DNA from 4 places in the Vibrio scophthalmi genome. Region 2 is predicted to be linked to each of the others. Evidence: predicted binding sites of a transcription regulator. Region 2 holds the regulator's gene; each other region holds the start of a gene.
The links. Region 2 encodes PurR, which represses purine synthesis genes. Its sites were predicted from a motif close to TNANGNAAACGTTTNCNTNA; they were not measured.
Positions count from the first base shown of each region.

Region 1 (5,011 bases), 670 kb from region 2:
TATGACGGCGAATGGTTAGCGGGTAATCGCGGCACCCACAACGATATTGAAAGGTTTTCCCTTCTACTGACTGAGTAGCAAAGCGATGGGTTGTATGAGCGGGAACGCCAAATACGGCCTCCATAACCCCTTTCCATTGCGCGCCATGGGGGCGCACTCGGCCATAGACTTGATAAGTGATCAAGTGTGCGACTTCATGAGGAATGACTTCATCCAAAAAGGCTTTTTGGTTTTCGATGAATAGGACTGGATTGAGGCGGATTTGGTTGAGTTGTAAGTAGGCTTTTCCTGCCGCTTTGCCACGCAGTTGATAGTTGAGTGCAGGCTGAGCAAAAGGGCGCTTAAAGGCCTGTTCGGCAAGTGTTATGCAATCGGCTACTTTGCGTATAGCTTGATAGTTGAGTTCTTTATCCACGCTCTCTCCATAAAAAAGCAGCTCAGCGCAAAGGCCGAGCTGACTGCATCATATAGTGAAGCGCTCAATCTGTTAAGGGTGATGTTTCTTCTTAATCACCTCATGATAAGCGTGCCAAGTTCCGTACCCCAATATTGGCATAGTAAACAGCATGCCGATGCCATAGGTGGCAAAGCCAATTAAGATCCCACCACAAATGATGGCTGCCCACACAATCATCGCGGGGATGTTGCTTTTCACGGCATTAAAGCTGGTAAATACCGCTGTCATCATGTCGACTCGGCGTTCCATCATTAGTGGGATGGAAAATGCAGAAAGACAAAATACGGCACAGGCGAGCACAAACCCGACGATGGAACCGATGACTAAAAATGGTAAAAAATCGGTTAGCGGTGCACCCTGCACAGAAGGGTAAAGCGCATGCAGCAAGGCGGCGATACGCATCCAAAAGATCATGCACACAGCAAGCAATACGGCAAATGCCCATTGAGAGCTAGAGTTGCGGCTGATGGCTTTGATCGAATGAAATAGGCTGGCATTGCGGCCACGTTCTCTCGCCCAACTGGCATCATATAATCCCAGCGCTAGAAATGGCCCGATGAGCATGTAGACCACTAAACTCGGCATCACGACTAAATGGGTGCCTTGCCATTGCACCAGTAACACAATACCGATGGCGGCAGCCATAAAGCACAAGCCATAGAAGGCACTAATGAGTGGCATTTTTACTAAGTCATGCAGTCCTAGCGCGAGCCAATGAAAAGGCGCGCTGATGCTGACTTGATTGCAAGGTATGGTTCGAGCGTATTCATGGTTGGGGACTTCCTTTTGTTCACGCTTAAAGTCCGATGGATTCACGGTATGAGGCATAACTCCTCCTTGATGGTATCCCACAGTAACCACTGTTTCAGTGGTGATGTAATGGCAGACTGACTGGCGGGACATCAAACTCGCTCTAGCTGACATCATTGTCTGAGCATCAATGTTCTTCCTCATAAAGGTCTGAAGATTAATCTCAGCGTTATATGCGCACAATGCACATTTAACATTATTTTAACTATTGGCAACAATGAGCGAATTTACAAATTATTTGCTCATTGGTTGGTCTATTTCACTTTTAGATAGTTGGAGAATGGAGAATGGAGAATGGAGAATGGAGAAGAGGGCGGGGGAGCAGACTAAAACAAAAAGCCCCCGCAAAGGCGAGGGCTTAGAGCGTGGTAGCACTAAGCGATTACTTAATGCCAGCGAAATCGCGTAGGATTGCCGCTTTATCAGTCGCTTCCCATGGGAACTCTTCACGACCGAAGTGGCCGTAAGCCGCGGTTTGTTTGTAGATAGGTTGAAGCAGGTTCAACATTTCTTGCAAGCCGTATGGGCGTAGGTCGAAGTGTTGGCGAACGGCTTCGATGATGATGTCGTGTGATACTTTTTCTGTACCGAACGTTTCCACCATGATTGATGTTGGATCCGCAACACCGATAGCGTAAGACAATTGAATTTCACAACGGTCAGCCATGCCAGCAGCGACAATGTTTTTCGCAACGTAACGAGCTGCGTAAGCTGCTGAACGGTCAACTTTTGATGGATCTTTACCTGAGAATGCACCGCCACCGTGACGAGCTGCACCGCCGTAGGTATCAACGATGATCTTACGACCCGTTAGACCACAGTCACCCATTGGGCCACCGATAACAAAACGACCGGTTGGGTTAATAAAGAATTTGGTTTCTTTATTTAGCCATTCTGCTGGCAATACTGGCTTGATGATCTCTTCCATTACTGCTTCACGTAGATCGGGTGTCGTTACAGAATCACAGTGTTGGGTTGAAAGTACTACAGCATCAATACCAACAATTTTGCCTTGATCGTATTGGAAAGTAACTTGAGATTTCGCGTCAGGGCGAAGGAAATCTAGCTTGCCGCTCTTACGCACTTCTGCTTGTTTTTTCACAAGTAGGTGAGAGTAAGTGATTGGCGCTGGCATTAGAATATCAGTTTCGTTGGTTGCATAACCAAACATGATACCTTGGTCACCCGCACCTTGCTCTTTCGGATCAGCTTTATCAACACCTTGGTTGATGTCTGGCGATTGCTTACCGATGGTGTTGAGAACAGCACAAGAGTTCGCATCAAAGCCCATATCTGAGTGTACGTAGCCAATTTCACGGACAGTTTCACGAGTGATCTCTTCGATATCAACCCATGCTGAAGTTGTCACTTCGCCGCCTACCATCACCATGCCGGTTTTTACGTAGGTTTCACACGCAACACGTGCTTTCGGATCTTGTTCTAAGATCGCGTCAAGAACTGCATCAGAAATTTGGTCTGCAATTTTATCTGGATGGCCTTCTGAAACTGACTCAGAGGTAAATAGGTGCTTAGCCATGTGAACTCCATGTTTGTTCGTCGATACAGACAATCGATATCTGTATCAAAAATAGTCTTCAGCTATGTAGGTGTTTCTACATCTAGACGTCTATTTTAAATTTGAATGTTCGAATTACAAGCTCTTTTTTCAACTATCTAAAAACCAAACGTTTGCTTTTTAAATCGACGAATGAAAGAACTTTAGTAAAAGCGCGGTGAAAATCCGAATATTTGTGGCTTTTTTGTCGGGAAAACGTTTGCAGTGCTATAGGTGCTTTGAGAGAATACCGCCCACAATATATCCCTATATCAACTCGCTTACTTGCACTTAGGAGCAGACATGTCTTCTCGTAAACACCTAGCAAATGCAATCCGCGCACTTAGCATGGATGGCGTTCAACAAGCTAACTCGGGCCACCCTGGCGCACCAATGGGTATGGCAGATATCGCTGAAGTACTTTGGCGCTCTCACCTAAACCACAACCCAGCGAACCCTGAGTGGGCAGATCGCGACCGTTTTATTCTATCGAACGGCCACGGTTCTATGCTGATTTACTCTTTGCTACACCTAAGTGGTTACGAGTTATCAATTGACGATCTGAAGAACTTCCGTCAATTGCATTCAAAAACACCTGGTCACCCAGAATATGGTTACGCGCCGGGCATCGAAACAACAACCGGTCCTCTAGGTCAAGGCATTACTAACGCGGTTGGTATGGCGATGGCTGAAAAGTCATTGGCAGCACAGTTCAATAAAGAAGGCCACGACATCGTTGACCACCACACTTATGTTTTCATGGGTGATGGTTGTTTGATGGAAGGTATCTCGCATGAAGCTTGTTCTCTTGCGGGCACATTAGGTCTTGGTAAGCTAATCGCGTTTTGGGATGATAACGGCATCTCTATCGATGGCCACGTAGAAGGTTGGTTCTCTGACGATACGCCTAAACGTTTTGAAGCATACGGCTGGCATGTTATCCCTGCGGTTGACGGTCACGATGCTGACGCCATCAATGCAGCGATTGAAGCGGCAAAAGCAGATCCACGCCCTACTCTTATTTGTACTAAAACCATCATCGGTTTTGGTTCGCCAAATAAATCAGGCTCTCATGACTGCCACGGTGCACCACTAGGCGCGGAAGAAATTGCAGCAGCGCGTGAATTCCTTGGTTGGGAACACCCAGCATTTGAAATTCCAGCAGATGTCTACTCTGAGTGGGATGCAAAAGCGGCTGGCGCAGACAAAGAAGCGGCATGGGATAATAAATTCGCAGCTTACGCAGCGGCTTACCCAGCAGAAGCGGCTGAATTTAAGCGTCGTGTAAACGGTGACTTGCCAGCAGAATGGGAAGCGAAAGCCAACCAAATCATCGCTGATCTACAAGCAAACCCTGCTAACATCGCATCACGTAAAGCATCGCAAAACGCGCTAGAAGCGTTTGGCGCAATGCTACCTGAGTTCATGGGCGGCTCTGCTGACCTAGCGCCTTCAAACCTGACTATGTGGTCGGGTTCTAAATCGCTAACGGCAGATGACTTCTCTGGTAACTACATTCACTACGGTGTACGTGAATTTGGTATGACTGCGATCATGAACGGTATCGCACTGCACGGTGGTTTTGTTCCTTACGGTGCAACATTCCTAATGTTCATGGAATACGCACGTAACGCAATGCGTATGGCTGCTCTGATGAAAGTGCAGAACATCCAAGTTTACACCCACGACTCTATCGGTCTGGGCGAAGATGGCCCAACTCACCAACCGGTTGAGCAAATCGCGTCACTACGCCTAACACCAAACATGAGCACATGGCGTCCATGTGACCAAGTTGAATCTGCGGTAGCATGGAAACTGGCGATTGAACGTAAAGATGGCCCATCAGCGCTTATCTTCTCGCGTCAAAACCTAGCACAACAACCTCGTGATGCAGAGCAAGTGGCGAACATCGCTCGCGGCGGCTACATCCTAAAAGATTGCGCAGGTAAGCCTGAGCTAATCCTTATCGCAACTGGCTCTGAAGTTGAGCTAGCAGTGAAAGCGGCAGAAGAGCTAACGGCGCAAGGTAAAGCGGTACGCATCGTATCAATGCCAGCGACAGACGCTTTTGATAAGCAAGATGCGGCTTACCGTGAGTCAGTATTGCCTTCAGATGTGACAGCGCGTATCGCGATTGAAGCTGGTATTGCTGACTTCTGGTACAAGTACGTTGGTTTTGATGGTCGTAT
Region 1 is NZ_CP134271.1:1,050,351-1,055,361, reverse strand. It holds gene RJD38_RS04700 (SprT family zinc-dependent metalloprotease) at 1-415, opposite strand, end outside; gene RJD38_RS04695 (DUF2189 domain-containing protein) at 488-1,285, opposite strand; gene metK (methionine adenosyltransferase) at 1,650-2,804, opposite strand; gene tkt (transketolase) at 3,126-5,011, shown strand, end outside.
Region 1: the regulator PurR is predicted to act here: its motif matches at 2,945-2,964, upstream of metK (methionine adenosyltransferase).

Region 2 (5,011 bases):
TCTGATAAAGAATCTGCACTGCCTTATGCTTCTATGTACATCGGTACAACCGGTCTACTGCATGATAAACCAGCGAACGAAATGGACGCATTACTTCAAAAGTACGGTGTTGCGGTTGAACAAGGCTTGAACGAGCCTGCGGATCATATTGCGATTGAACTTGATCTGCTCGGTAACATCATTATTCGTTCAAACGAGCTTGAGCAAGAGCGTCATTTTGAAGAAAGTTTCGTTGAACAAGAAGCCTTTATCCGTCAACACATTCTAAGCTGGGTGGCTAAATTTGCGACCAAATGCAAAGGCTTAGATAAGTTTGGTTTCTACTCTGCCGTTGCGGCGCTGCTGGTTGCGTTTTTAGAGCTTGATTGCCAATACTTAACGGGTGAATGACGCTCAATATCTACCCAATAGGTGTTTGATGCGTTGATGCGTAATGAGTTGATGCTGAATAAATTCGCGAATAACGGCTTTTTCTAGGGTTGGTGTGGTGTAATAAAAGTAACGAGTGACACCTCATCCACTCCTTGTTTTAAGTGATTTTTATTCGGCTGATGCCTAATCACTCACCTATCATGGTGGGCATAACAGTATGGGGGACGGGATTTTTATTTGCCCCCAAACGAGATGCGGTCTAGAATCGACAGCGCAAACGATAAAAAAATAATGAATTAAATACAAACCGCTGTAATCAAGCGGTTTTTGTGTTTTTAATACTTTCTGCCAAATTATTCTGATATGTGAATACCGCCGTGGCAGCTAAAGATAGGACAACCCCTTATGGCCACTATTAAAGACGTTGCTCGCCTTGCTGGCGTATCAACCACTACTGTTTCACACGTGATCAATAAAACTCGCTTTGTCGCAGAGACAACGCAAGAGCGCGTGATGGAAGCAGTGAAAGAGCTAAACTATGCACCAAGTGCCGTTGCTCGTAGCCTAAAATGCAATACGACTCGTACCATTGGTATGCTAGTAACTCAATCTACTAACCTATTCTTCTCTGAAGTAATTGATGGCGTCGAGAGCTACTGTTACCGCCAAGGCTACACACTGATCCTATGTAACACTGGTGGTATCTACGAGAAACAACGCGACTACATTCGCATGCTCGCAGAAAAACGCGTTGATGGTATTTTGGTGATGTGTTCTGACTTAACAGAAGAACTGAGCGAAATGCTCAACAACCACAAAGACATTCCTAAAGTTGTGATGGATTGGGGCCCTGAGACCTCTCAAGCAGACAACATCATCGACAACTCAGAAGAAGGTGGCTACCTAGCAACGAAATTCTTGATCGACCACGGTCACAAAGACATCGCTTGCCTAAGCGGTCACTTTGAAAAAGCAGTTTGCCAAGAGCGTATCCAAGGCTTTAAACGTGCGATGAACCAAGCACAACTTGAAGTTAACGAAGATTGGATTCTTGAAGGTAACTTTGAGTGTGACACGGCCGTATTGGCCGCCGACCAACTCGTTGCTATGGACAAACGCCCGACGGCTGTATTCTGCTTCAATGACACCATGGCATTAGGCCTAATGAGCCGTCTGCAACAAAAAGGCATTCGCGTGCCAGAAGACATCTCAGTGATCGGCTACGACAACATCGAATTGGCAGAGTATTTCTCTCCACCACTGACGACAGTTCACCAACCAAAGCGTCGTGTTGGTAAAAACGCATTCGAAATTCTGCTAGAGCGTATTAAAGATAAAGAACACGAAAAACGCGTGTTTGAGATGCATCCAGAAATCGTTGAGCGTAGCACCGTTGCAAGAATCGACTAAGTTAATGATTCAATAAAGATTAGCCGAGGGGCAATCCTTCGGCTAAAGCCTCATAAATGAAAGTTATTCTTGCATAAAGATCACAATTATCCCATATTAATAGACTACTTCCTGACAGAAGTAATTTAATCTTTAGCAGAGCAAATTAAGTCACGCACAGGGCAAACCAAACTGAAAAGTTGGGACGCAAAGCCACCGGCCTAAACATTGTAATGATGTACGGCAGCGGGGTTACCGATGGTAGAAATGCAACACGTTAACTGATTACTCTCCAGAAATCTGCATTGACTGCTATTCTCTCGGACCTGATTTGGTGGCGTATATACACATACACCGAGAAAGTACTGAATGGATAAACCAATACTTAAAGACTCTATGAGGCTTTTTGAGCCCTTAGGTCGGATTAAATCTCGCTCTATGTTTGGTGGGTTCGGCATTTTTGCAGACGACACAATGTTTGCATTGGTTGTACACGACAAGCTTCATATTCGTGCCGACGATGCCCTTACTGAGCAGTTTAAGCAACAAGGATTAGAACCGTACGTGTATCACAAACGAGGCTTCCCTGTTGTTACTAAATATTTTGCTTTAAGTGAAGAGTGGTACCAAGACAGTGCAAAAACACTGCAAACGGCTACCGATGCACTCTCTCTCGCTAAGCAAGAAAAGAGCACTCAAGCGAAAACAAAACCAACTCGTATTAAAGATCTACCAAACTTGCGTCTTGCAACTGAACGTATGCTGAAAAAAGCCGGTATCGAATCAGTTGAGAATTTAGAACAAGTGGGTTCAGTTCAAGCATACAAAGCCATTCAAGCCTCACATGATACCCAGGTGAGTTTAGAGTTGCTTTGGGCACTTGAAGGCGCAATTAAAGGCACGCATTGGTCCGTCGTTCCTCAAGCTCGCCGCCAAGAACTGATGTCTCGCCTTGAGCATTAATTTAGAAAATGAATAAATTGAATTAAGCCAGCCATTGTTGCTGGCTTTTTTTTTGAAATTTTTTGCGTGCTTTGAAGTTCCTATATAAAACAACGAGCAAAGAACCGTATTCATGACTGAACGATGCAACAATACGATCGTAAGATGCGTATCTAAGATAGTGAAATTATCGCGCTATAAAATAGATATCTACCAGAGATAAGTGAGAACCAAGATGAATAAAAAACTGATTTTCGGCCTATTGCTGATTGCCATCATAGCGCTACTTATCACTCAATTTGGCGATCAACTCACCCTCGAAAATGCCAAAGCACAACAGGCAGAGTTAGCCTTGTATATTAAGCAGAACTTTGTTCTAGCGGCGGCGGTTTACTTTTTGGCTTATCTTGCGATTACGGCCTTTTCGATTCCTGGCGCGGCCGTCGTCACTCTGCTTGGCGCAGCATTATTTGGCTTTTGGGCCAGCTTAATCTTAGTCTCTTTTGCCAGCACGCTTGGCGCGACACTGGCTTTTCTTAGCAGCCGCTTCTTGCTACGCGATTGGGTACAAAGCAAATTTGGTGACAAACTCTCCGCCATTAATCTAGGGGTGGAAAAAGATGGCGCGTTCTATCTTTTCTCACTGCGCTTAATTCCGGTCTTCCCATTTTTCTTAATTAACCTACTTATGGGCTTAACCCCGATTTCTACCGCGCGTTTCTATTTGGTGAGTCAAATCGGTATGCTACCGGGCACTGCGGTGTATCTCAATGCGGGGACCCAATTAGCACAAATTGATTCACTCTCAGGTATTGTTTCACCTTCGGTATTAGCCTCATTTGCATTGCTTGGCCTGTTCCCGATTGTCGCGAAATGGGTAATGGCTAAAATAAAACAGAGCGACAAAACCTCGAACAAGGCGTCTAACGGAGAGGCTTAGTGAAAATATTTAGTGCAAATAATCCACCACAAGCTCACATTGTCTGTGAGCTTTTGCGTACCAATAATATTGATTGTGAAGTTCGTGGCGAAGGGATTTTCGGCCTACAAGGTGAGTTGCCCTTTGGTGAAGCAAGTGAACCTTACGTGTGGCTACTCGATAGCAGCCAACAAAATAAAGCATACGAAGTTATTACACAGTTTGAGCAGCCACTATCGGCGCCGCCTTGGCATTGTTCAAATTGTGGTGAAGAAAATGAAGGCCAATTTGCTTTATGTTGGCAATGCGGAACATCGCACAGTTCCTAGCGTATTTGTCATAAATTTAAACAAGAATAAACGATAAGAGCCAAGTAAAAGGCCCTTATCTGGTGTAACAGATTACTTCGCCACAATTTGCTGACGAATAAATTCAATCGAATGCTGATTAAACTCGTCTGGTCGTTCGATATTACATACATGCCCACAGTTTGCGATTTCACGTAACTGGCTGGAACGGTGCACGGCCACCATCTCTTTGACCGGTTGAATAAACATATAGTCACGATCGCCCATCAAATAAAGCGTCGGGATTGGCAACTCTTTCTCTTTAAAGTATCGCATGAGCGGATTGACATCTGCCGCCAAAATAAACCAGCGTTTAAACTCTTTTTGGCACAGCTTCTTTGCCTCACGAATAAATAGATGCCGCGACTGTTTTTGCGTACGCTGTGGCATCACAATATAAGCAAATAAGCGATACAGCCACATGTAAGGCACGATGTGCTTGCAATAGTTACCGAGCCTCACCAAAAGCTGTGAACGCGTATTCAAGCGTGTTACAGCGCCTCCTAGCACCATTGACTTAACTCGGTCAGAGGCCAATTCAGCCAAATTGCGCACGATGATGGTGCCAAGTGACATACCAACAAAGTGAGCTGACTGAATTTTCAAATGATCGAGCACTTGTAAGATATCCAAGGTCACCGTCTTAAAGGTGTAGCGATTGGTCATGAGATCTTTGAGCAACTGACTCGACTTACCGTGACCACGAAGATCGACCAATAACAAGTTGAAATGGGCTTTGTAAGCTTTGATTTGTTTGAACCATATCGATGAACTGCCTCCAGCACCATGGATGAAGACCACCCACTCTTTGCTCGTTGGGTGAGGATAGGTTTTATGAAACAGCAGAGTATTGCTCATCTATGAGAATTGATTTGGTTTCTATTAGGGATTGGCAGACTACCATAAAGTCATGAAATCTTAATTCAGCTTCGGTCAATTTATGAGGGGTTGCGACGAGAAAAGTGTAAAAAAAGGCGTCACTAGACGCCTTTTTAGTCAACCACGTTCAAGGTTTAATGCAAAAGTTAACGAAATGAATCAT
Region 2 is NZ_CP134271.1:377,113-382,123, forward strand. It holds gene torD (molecular chaperone TorD) at 1-390, shown strand, start outside; gene purR (HTH-type transcriptional repressor PurR) at 778-1,782, shown strand; cyclic di-GMP riboswitch class I at 1,933-2,021, shown strand; gene RJD38_RS01615 (TfoX/Sxy family DNA transformation protein) at 2,131-2,724, shown strand; gene RJD38_RS01620 (TVP38/TMEM64 family protein) at 2,939-3,643, shown strand; gene RJD38_RS01625 (putative signal transducing protein) at 3,643-3,951, shown strand; gene RJD38_RS01630 (alpha/beta fold hydrolase) at 4,024-4,827, opposite strand.

Region 3 (5,011 bases), 1.5 Mb from region 2:
GCCGAGGCTCATTTCGACTTGAATCACATAGCGTTTTTCTTCATGACCACCAGAGTCACGAACAACGCGTTCATCGATAACTTTCGCTTCGCAAACGACTTCTACTTCCGTGTTGTGTTGAATAGGGTGCAGCCAAAAGCGTACCCATTGTGTCTCTTCCTTGTAAAAGCTCTCTACTTTGAACGCGTGTAAGCAAGAGGTTCTGGCGCCGGTATCAATTTTAGCGTTAATTTTATCAATACCAAGACATGGTAGGGATAGTGTTTCACACCAGCCTACGAGCAGTTTTTCTTTCTTCATCACAATTATTCAGTTCGTTGATATACAAAAATGTGTTGGTTCATCATCAACCAATAGGGGGAAATTCCTATTAGCAGTGCCAATAAAAATAGGCAGTAAAAGGTTATGACTGCAAATGAATATTTCAGTGCACAACGAAATACACGACTACCTAATACAGATTAGTATATGAGAGAAATAAGACACCCCAGGAAGGAGCGCTCCCAACATAACAACACGGTGTTATGGTGCTTGAAGAAGGCAAGATGGTTTGCCCAAAGACGCTTCAAGGACGGGGACTGTAACAACCTGATATATCCGTGACTAACGAAAATAATTAGTGATGACGATAAATCTTTTTTATCGTCATCACTAAAAAAGCCAGCTAATCCAAGCTGGCTTTTCGGATAACTTCTACTAATGCTTCACCGAGTTGCTTATGCTTTGTCAGGAATATTTTCGAGTAGAGCGACCATTTGTTCCCAGAACAGCGCCACTGTGCTGATCTCCACTTTTTCATCTGGAGAGTGCGGGAACTTGATGGTTGGACCGAAAGAAAGCATATCCATTTCTGGGTATGGTTCTTTAAATAGACCACATTCAAGTCCGGCGTGAATCACCATAATATTTGGCTTATGGCCATAGATACTGTCATAAAGATCACGGAATACCGCCATGATCTCTGAGTCTGAATCCGGTTTCCAACCAGGGTATGCGCCGCTGAATGCCACGTTCGCACCAGCTAGCTCGGCGACTGATTTTAGCGTGCTCTCTACTTGTTGGCGACCTGAGTCGATCAAAGAACGGATAAGACAAAGTACGGTGATTTTGTCCTCTTCTGTCACGATAACACCTACGTTAAGTGACGTTTCTACCACACCTGCAATGTCGTCACTCATACGAATAACACCATTTGGTAGTGCGTTCAGAGTAGCAATAAAGCGTTGTTGATCGCTTAGTGTAAATGCTTGTGCTTCGCTGTTCACTGCTTGGTTAAAACTTGCGATATCTGTTTCTACACGGCCCAGTTCAGTACGAAGTAGGTTGGTGTAAAACTCAAATGTTTCCGCTAGTTTTGCTTCGTTCTCTGCTGGTAGGGCGACTGTCACAAATGCTTCGCGAGGGATGGCATTACGTAGGCTGCCACCACGGAATTCGATCAGACGTAAGTCAAGTTCTTGAGCGTGGCCAGCAAGGAAGCGACCAAGCAGTTTGTTCGCGTTGCCACGACCAGTGTGGATATCACAACCTGAGTGACCGCCTTTTAAGCCTTTCAAGACCAGTTGACGAGTAATGTAACCTGCTGGAATAGCTTCACGAGTAAGTGGCAAAGTGACCTCGCCATCAATACCACCAGCACAGCCCATGTAAACTTCGCCTTCTTGCTCTGAGTCGGTATTGAGTAGAATATCGCCTTCTAACCAACCGGCTTCTAGGCCGAATGCGCCCGTCATGCCCGCTTCTTCATCAATGGTTAATAGAACTTCGATCGGACCATGTTTGATATCTGTTGACGCTAAGACAGCGAGACAAGATGCCATACCAATACCATTATCAGCGCCTAGGGTCGTGCCTTTCGCCGTGACCCACTCGCCATCGATGTATGGCTGAATAGCATCAGTAGTGAAGTCATGCTGAGTGTCTTCATTCTTCTGCGGTACCATATCGATATGCGCTTGTAGAACGACGCCTTTCTTATTTTCCATCCCCGCAGTTGCTGGTTTTTTGATGAAAACGTTACCAGTTGGATCGCGGCGAACATCGAAGCCTTGCTCCTGTGCCCAAGTCACAATGTACTGAGCGAGAGCTTCTTCATGTTTTGATGGATGCGCAATAGAACAGATCTTATCGAAGAACTGCCAAAGTGGCGCAGGGGATAAGTGGCTAATCTCAGAATGGAATTCAGACACGGATGACTCCTTATTTGGTACAGGGCAATATCAAATTGGTTAATAAGTAGACTAATGTAGAATGAAAAACTACAAATTGCCCATTAACTAGTGCGAGCTAGCATAGCACTCTCCTCAAGTAGAGAGTAGGGGTAAAAAAGTGATTTTCTTGCTGTACAAGATCGCAGCAAACACAGGGCGTCCATGATGAGCAATCGTTTTCATTGTTGCTTGATATTTGAGCGCTTTTTATCGCTATTTCTGTAATTAACTTACAGAATTATCGTGATATAGATCAATAAATGAAGTTTTTGTGACTTTTATCACCAGTTTGCTTGTAATTTATTTTCTTTGGGGTATATTTATAACCAACTTCGAAAGCGAAGAGAAAATGCTCAAAGGATGAGTCCGATTTATCGCCTCCAAGGAACCGAGAAATCAATATTTGTTGTTTAATTAATTGATTTAAAAGGTGATAGTATGAAAGGTTTACCAAGTGCAATGTTCTGGATAAACAGCTCTGTTTATACGAGTAACTTTGTATACCCAACAAGCTTTGGCTATTAGTTTTTAGCTTGTTATCGAACAGTTTTGTTCACCCCTATTATTGGAATTTATTTACAGCTTTCTTTTTTAGCTGACATGATTCAACCGCCACTCAATTTGAGTGGCGTTTTTTTATCTGCTCGATACGTACATTTCTTAAACACCATCTCACTCTTTTCCTAAGCTGGCCAATTAAAGCGCAATGACTGGCATATAAACCCGCTCTAAAATGCAGAATGACACAATAAACCAGTTGAAAGTTTACAACATGGCTCGAAATTTAGCCGATTGATTAATATGATGAAATGGTAGCTTAATTTATGAATAATAAGGATTTTATCTTTATTGTTAGTAGGTTTAACTGTTGTGTTGGGGATCGGCAGAATAAAAATATTGATTAGAGCATTAAATCTATCTGGAATTTGCTATTTGATAACTTTATAATCATAGCCAATCGATTACGCAAACGTTTACCTTTTATCTTGATGGGATTTAACCATGTTCGAGAAACTTTTTAAGCTCAGTGAAAATAACACGAGCGTCAAAACTGAAATCATTGCAGGTATTACTACCTTTTTAACTATGGCTTACATCATTTTTGTAAACCCTGCGATGCTTGCTGATGCTGGAATGGATAAAGGCGCTGTATTTGTCGCGACTTGTCTGGCTGCGGCAATTGGTTGTTTTATTATGGGCTTTGTGGCGAACTACCCAATCGCACTTGCTCCGGGTATGGGGTTGAACGCCTTCTTCACCTACGGTGTTGTCCTAGGTATGGGCCATACATGGCAAGTGGCTTTAGGTGCGGTATTTGTGTCTGGCTTGCTGTTTATGGCTTTAAGTATTTTTAAAGTTCGTGAATGGATCATCAACTCAATCCCACTTTCTCTTCGCACGGGCATTTCAGCCGGTATCGGTCTTTTCCTGGCTTTCATCGGTTTGCAAAATGCCGGTATCGTGGTTGATAACCCAGCAACATTAGTCAGTGGTGGCAATCTAGCAAGCTTGAAACCGGCTCTAGCAGCACTCGGTTTCTTCTTAACGATCGGTTTGGTTTACCGTGGTGTGCGTGGTGGTGTGATGATTGCGATTCTGATTACCACGGCAATCGGTATTGTGCTTGGTGATGTGCAATGGGGCGGTGTGATGTCTACCCCGCCAAGTATTGCGCCAACGTTCATGCAAATGGATATCGCCGGTGTATTCGAAGTGGGTATGATTTCGGTTGTGTTCGCTTTCCTATTCGTAGACCTATTCGATACCGCGGGTACGTTAGTCGGTGTGGCAACGAAAGCGAACCTAATTAAAGAAGATGGCAAGCTACCTCGTTTAGATAAAGCATTATTGGCTGACTCTACTGCGACCTCTGTAGGTGCGGTATTGGGTACTTCAAGTACGACGTCATTTGTTGAATCAACCGCTGGTGTTGCTGCTGGTGGCCGTACGGGATTAACGGCGGTTGTGGTTGGTGTGCTATTCCTACTGGCGATTTTCTTCTCGCCTTTAGCGGGCATGATCCCAGCTTACGCAACAACGGGCGCATTGTTCTATGTTGCGATTCTGATGATGTCTGGCTTAGTGAGCGTTGATTGGCGTGATCTAACCGAAGCTGCACCTGTGGTTGTGACGTGTTTACTGATGCCTTTGACTTACTCTATTGCAGAAGGTATCGCATTGGGCTTTATCTCTTACGCGGCAATTAAGCTACTGAGTGGTAAAGGCCGTGAAGTTTCTGTCAGTGTTTGGGCATTGGCTGCATTATTTGCGATTAAGTATCTTGTTGCCTAATTCGTCGTTGATTTAAATTGTCAGTGGCGAAGGGGAATAGGGCTAAGAAACCCGCCTAACAGTGACGGAATTCACATCGCCATAGTGGTTTGCGCTGCTATGGCGTTTATTTTTTTGAAATGGTGAATTCTCCATTGGTATTGCCCAGCGCTTTCGGTAGAATAATCGTTTGCGTCGCTTTTCCCCTATTTGCCTGTTGCTACTTGCACTGTAAACCATCATCGGTTTAATTTTGCCTAATACGGGGATGCAAACTTCAAAATTATTAGGTTATTACAATGAGCAAAAAATTCATTATCACTTGGGACGCCATGCAAAATTACTGTCGTCAGCTTGCTGAAAAACAGATGCCAGCTGAACAGTGGAAAGGTATTTGGGCGGTGAGCCGTGGCGGTCTAGTACCGGGTGCTATTCTTGCGCGTGAACTTGGTATTCGTCACGTTGATACCATTTGTATCTCTAGCTACGATCATGATCACCAGCGTGATATGACCGTGCTAAAAGCGCCA
Region 3 is NZ_CP134271.1:2,148,315-2,153,325, forward strand. It holds gene RJD38_RS09830 (ATP-dependent zinc protease) at 1-300, opposite strand, end outside; gene RJD38_RS09835 (aminoacyl-histidine dipeptidase) at 717-2,189, opposite strand; gene RJD38_RS09840 (NCS2 family permease) at 3,213-4,502, shown strand; gene tet(34) (oxytetracycline resistance phosphoribosyltransferase domain-containing protein Tet(34)) at 4,781-5,011, shown strand, end outside.
Region 3: the regulator PurR is predicted to act here: its motif matches at 3,173-3,192, upstream of RJD38_RS09840 (NCS2 family permease).

Region 4 (5,011 bases), 690 kb from region 2:
CATGAAGTGGCGCAGAGAGACCAACTTCAATCATTTCACTCTCTTGCAGATCTTTAAATGCTGGATGAAGACGTTTGAAACGGTCGATATTGGAGAAAACCGATTTAACCAGTTGGTAAACGAGTTCAGGATCGGTTTCGGCTGTGGTTGAAAGCACTGCTTTACCACCGATAGAAGGGGTATCATCTGGATTACCACGGTACATGCCACCTGGGATCACCGCTTTTGTAAAGTACGCTTTTTCAGCAAGCAGTTTATCAATTTCAGGCCCAGTCACTGCGACTAATACAGCATCAGTGGTGGTTGAGGCTTCTTGAATCGCGCCATTTGGGTGACCAACAAAGTAGCTCATTGCATCAATGTTGTTATCGCTCATCGCAGACGCTTGCTCAGCAGGTTTTAGATCCGCAACCAAACTAAACACCGACGGCTGCCAACCTTTCACTTCCATTACTTGTTCAAAAGTATCGCGCTGTCCAGAACCAGGGTTACCGATATTGACGCGCTTACCTTTAAGGTCATCTAGTTTGACGATGTCAGCATCTTTGCGCGCTAAAATGGTAAACACTTCACTTTGAAGAGAAAAGACTGCGCGAATATCTTCCATCGGTTGACTATTTTGGAATGGAGCGACACCTTCTAGCGCTTTGTATTGATGGTCAGACTGCATAATACCGAAGTTATATTCACCACTACGCAAGCCATTAACGTTCGCAACACCGCCGCCACTTGCTGGCGCATTACACTTAATGTTGTGATCGTCACCACCTCTGTTTACGAAGCGACAAATAGATTGCCCAGCTACGTAATAAACACCTGTCTGACCACCAGTACCTATGGTGATATATTGTTCTGCCGCTTGAGCATTCCCAATAAATGAGAAACCACTTATTGCCAGCGCACATGTAGAGACAAGAGTTAATCCTTTCATTCGAAAATTCCTTCTAAAGTCCTACTGAAAAATTATGCATCTGCACACATTCCAGTAGTCTTATCAATGACGACTCCGAATCATCTAACCACCCTATAAAATCAAGGTTAAACAACTCAATTAACCGAGCAAGGCAGACTTAAATTATGCAATATGGCCATATAAATAAAATTTAACCCTAACTTACCAAGTCAGTTTGAAACCATTGCACATCACCTTGCCAACAAAAAATTAACACACACCAACACAAAGTTAATCACTCAAAAAAACACCAATTCTCAACAGGCGATAATTTGGAAAATTTAACTGACCACAAATAAAGCTAATTTGGAGAAATAGTAAGCTTAAACACCTGTTTTAAAGGAAGAATTAATAACTAAGCAGTGGATGTCGTACTCTCATTGGTAGAGAAAGTGAACTTTGAACTGGATCATACTTTTTTACACCATTACGGCCTATCTTGACGCTCAATCAGCATCTAGAGTCAACCTAGTGACGTTCTTCACTTCGTGTAGATGAGAAACAGAGTGAATATAATTCAATCTCTGTGATAGACGATTTTTTCTAAGGAAAAGCATATCGACGCTAGTACATTCGATCTAAAATAGAACCAGAATAAAAACAGACAGTAAGGCTATTCTATGACGCTTACCATCGTTGGCCACCGAGGCGTCGCCGGCCAATACCCTGAAAATACGCTTGTGAGTATTCAAGCTGCGATAGACATGGGTCTAGAATGGATTGAAGTGGACATTCAACCGACTAAGGACCATCAATTAGTGGTTTGCCACGATCATACTATTGACCGTTGCAGTAACGGCCATGGGCGTGTAGACAGTTATTCACTAGAGCAGATCCAGCAGTTTGATTTTGGCGCTTGGTTCTCACCTCAGTTTAACTATCAACCGATCCTCACTCTTGAGCAATTATTGCGTTTGATTCAGCCTCTCAATATTGGTTTGAATATCGAGATTAAAGTCGACACGCAAAATTACGCCCCCGTTGTACAAGAATTAAAACGCCAACTAGAGCATTTTTCTTTACCTACCGAACGAGTATTAATCTCTAGCTTTGATCATCAAACGCTAAGAGAAGTACATAAAGCCCAACTCGGTTATCCCATAGCAGTGTTAAGTGAAAAACTATCACAGCGTGATTGGGCACTACTCGAAGAAGTCGATGCTGTCGCGTGTAACCTCAATGCTAAAACCACTAATAAACAGCAAATTGCGACATTACAGCAAGCTGGGTACCAAGTATGGTGTTTCACGGTAAACAACCCAAATCAGCTTAAACATCTACAAAACGTGAATGCCATTTTTAGCGATTTTCCGCAGCGCTTTCTCACTCCTATACAGTAAACCGATTCAAACCACTGTATAAACACCAGTCCCCACTTCCCATCGAAATGTGTTTTTCATCACATTTCGATGGGAACAGACTCTTAGCTAAAAACAAAATAAACCACATAGATTCAATCATTTAAACTCAACTCACCTCTAAACAGAACAATTTCTCTGTATATAAATCAAACATAAGGCTTGACCAATACATGCAAAATTACTACTGTATAAGCATACAGCATGTATATAAGGACAGTTAATATGATTCATACACAAGCTCACAGTCACTCTTACTCGAAGTACAATGTATTGGCGCAACCAACACAGCCAATGAACATCGCTGACTCTGTCTTGAATCGTTTAGCGGGTCTTTCTATGCAACAGCAATGGATATTTTTCACCGCTGAATGCCCTCGCCCAGATCACGCACAGTTCGCGGCATCGAATGTGGTCTGTCAAAAGATCATTCAGTTGAAGTCCTCTAATACTCAGTCTGAGCTAGAGATTGTGATTAAAGCCATTCAATCGGGTAATGCCAGCGCTGTGGTTGCTTCAAATCAAATCGACAGCGTAAATAAATCACTCCTTAAAGATTTAGCACTATCCCATGGCTGTGAAGTCTTTTTCGTCGAGGGCAGAGTAAACCAGTATCACTAATAAGCTTGACGATTTGCAGCATTGCCTTTCGCCTCTCCATGAGAGGCTTTTTCTTTTCCCCAATCACACCCACGCTACTGACATTCAAACCGCGCAATAATGCACAGACAAATTTAGCGATCATTTAGCTCTGGTAGAGATAGAATTTACCCGGTGCAAACTTTTTACGCAAACGATTGCTTTTTATCTGGCGGCCTATGTTAAATGTGGGTATGATGCCAATCAATCGGATAAACTCTCTTTCATGTAAACGATAGGAATGTCTCATGAGCCTCGCAGATCAAGTCCTCGCCGTAAACGACGATCTCCCTATTCGCACTCACAAGCCTGTTCACAGTGGTAAAGTTCGCTCGGTATATTGGTTAACCGAAGCAGACAGCCAACGTCTTATTAAAGAAAAAGGCTATGATGTTGCCCCAGATGCCCCTCTTGCCATTATGGTGATCAGCGATCGCATCTCAGCGTTCGATTGCATTTGGCATGGAGAAGGTGGCCTAAAAGGTGTGCCGGGTAAAGGCGCAGCACTAAACGCCATTTCTAATCATTGGTTTAAGCTGTTTAAAGATAATGGTTTGGCAGACAGTCATATTCTTGATATTCCACATCCATTGGTTTGGATTGTGCAAAAAGCCAAGCCGATCATGATCGAAGCGATTTGTCGTCAATACATCACTGGCTCCATGTGGCGTGCATATAGCAAAGGTGAACGTGAGTTCTGTGGTATTGAGCTTCCTGATGGATTAGAAAAAGACAAAGCCCTGCCAGAATTACTGATGACCCCTTCAACCAAAGGTATTCTTAAAGGTATACCTGGTGTACCTGAAGCCGATGACGTCAACATTACTCGCAAAAACATCGAAGAAAACTTTGCAGCATTTAACTTTAGCAAAGCTGATGACATCGCTTTGTATGAGAAACTGTTGAGCGAAGGTTTTGGGGTGATTAGCAACGCTCTGGCTGAAGTGGAACAAATCTTTGTCGATACAAAGTTCGAGTTTGGCTATGTGCACGATGCCAAAGGCAATGAAAAACTGATCTATATGGATGAAGTCGGTACGCCCGATTCCTCGCGCATTTGGGATAAACAAGCGTATCAACAAGGCAACATTGTCGAGAACTCTAAAGAAGGTTTCCGTCAATTCCTATTGAACCACTTCCCTGACCCAGACATCTTGTTGAATAAAGATCGTATGCCGGAACGTGAAGCATTGGCGCGTAACAATATACTGCCACTTGAGGCTTTAATGGATATCTCAACGACCTACACTGCGATTGCTGAAAAGATTACCGGCAAAGCCATCACGTTAAGTGATAATCCGAAGCAAGAAATTATCGATATTCTTGGCTCTCAGTACGGTTTAATCGATTAGTTCTGTGCTGATGACTCTTCATCATCAAGTTCACTAAGTCGAACCACAACTGAATGATAAACGCGCTGACACTTAAAGCGCGTTTTTTATTGCTCACCGTTTAGCACTTCCCGCGCGAAAGCATTTGAACACACCACGCTTTAAGCGATTGCGTTAAACCTTCTGCCTTCGCTTAAGTTCAGTCTATAATAGCCACTTGTACCGCCTATTTACTGCCCCTTATGGATTTCATTGCCCTTTCTCGTATTAGCCTTAAGCACTTAACCGTGTTGCATGTCATGCTAACCACTCACAGTGTTACTAGCACCGCTAATACGTTATGCGTCACACCATCAAGTGTAAGTAAAACCATGGCGCAATTGCGAGAGCAGTTGAATGACGAACTGTTTTATCGCGATGGTTCGCAGCTCGTCCCAACGCCATTTGCGCTGGGTATTGCCGCACAAATTCATAAAATTTTGGCCAGTATGAATGGCATACTGCATCAAGGCGAATTTAATCCTGCACAGTTCAATGGCTCAATAGCGCTTTCGATGCGTGAAAGCACCTTTGAACTCTTTGCGGGTAAAATCAGCCTGATACGTGAGCAGCTGCCGCAGGCGAATCAAATCAATGTTTATGCTAAAGAACAAATGAGCTTCGATTCGCTGATTCGCGGTCAAGTGGACTTTATGATCTTGCCTCATGATATCAGTCAACCACCGACGACA
Region 4 is NZ_CP134271.1:2,967,268-2,972,278, reverse strand. It holds gene RJD38_RS13535 (TAXI family TRAP transporter solute-binding subunit) at 1-931, opposite strand, end outside; gene RJD38_RS13530 (glycerophosphodiester phosphodiesterase family protein) at 1,573-2,292, shown strand; gene RJD38_RS13525 (SulA-like leucine-rich domain-containing protein) at 2,536-2,931, shown strand; gene RJD38_RS13520 (phosphoribosylaminoimidazolesuccinocarboxamide synthase) at 3,198-4,301, shown strand; gene RJD38_RS13515 (LysR family transcriptional regulator) at 4,523-5,011, shown strand, end outside.
Region 4: the regulator PurR is predicted to act here: its motif matches at 3,096-3,115, upstream of RJD38_RS13520 (phosphoribosylaminoimidazolesuccinocarboxamide synthase).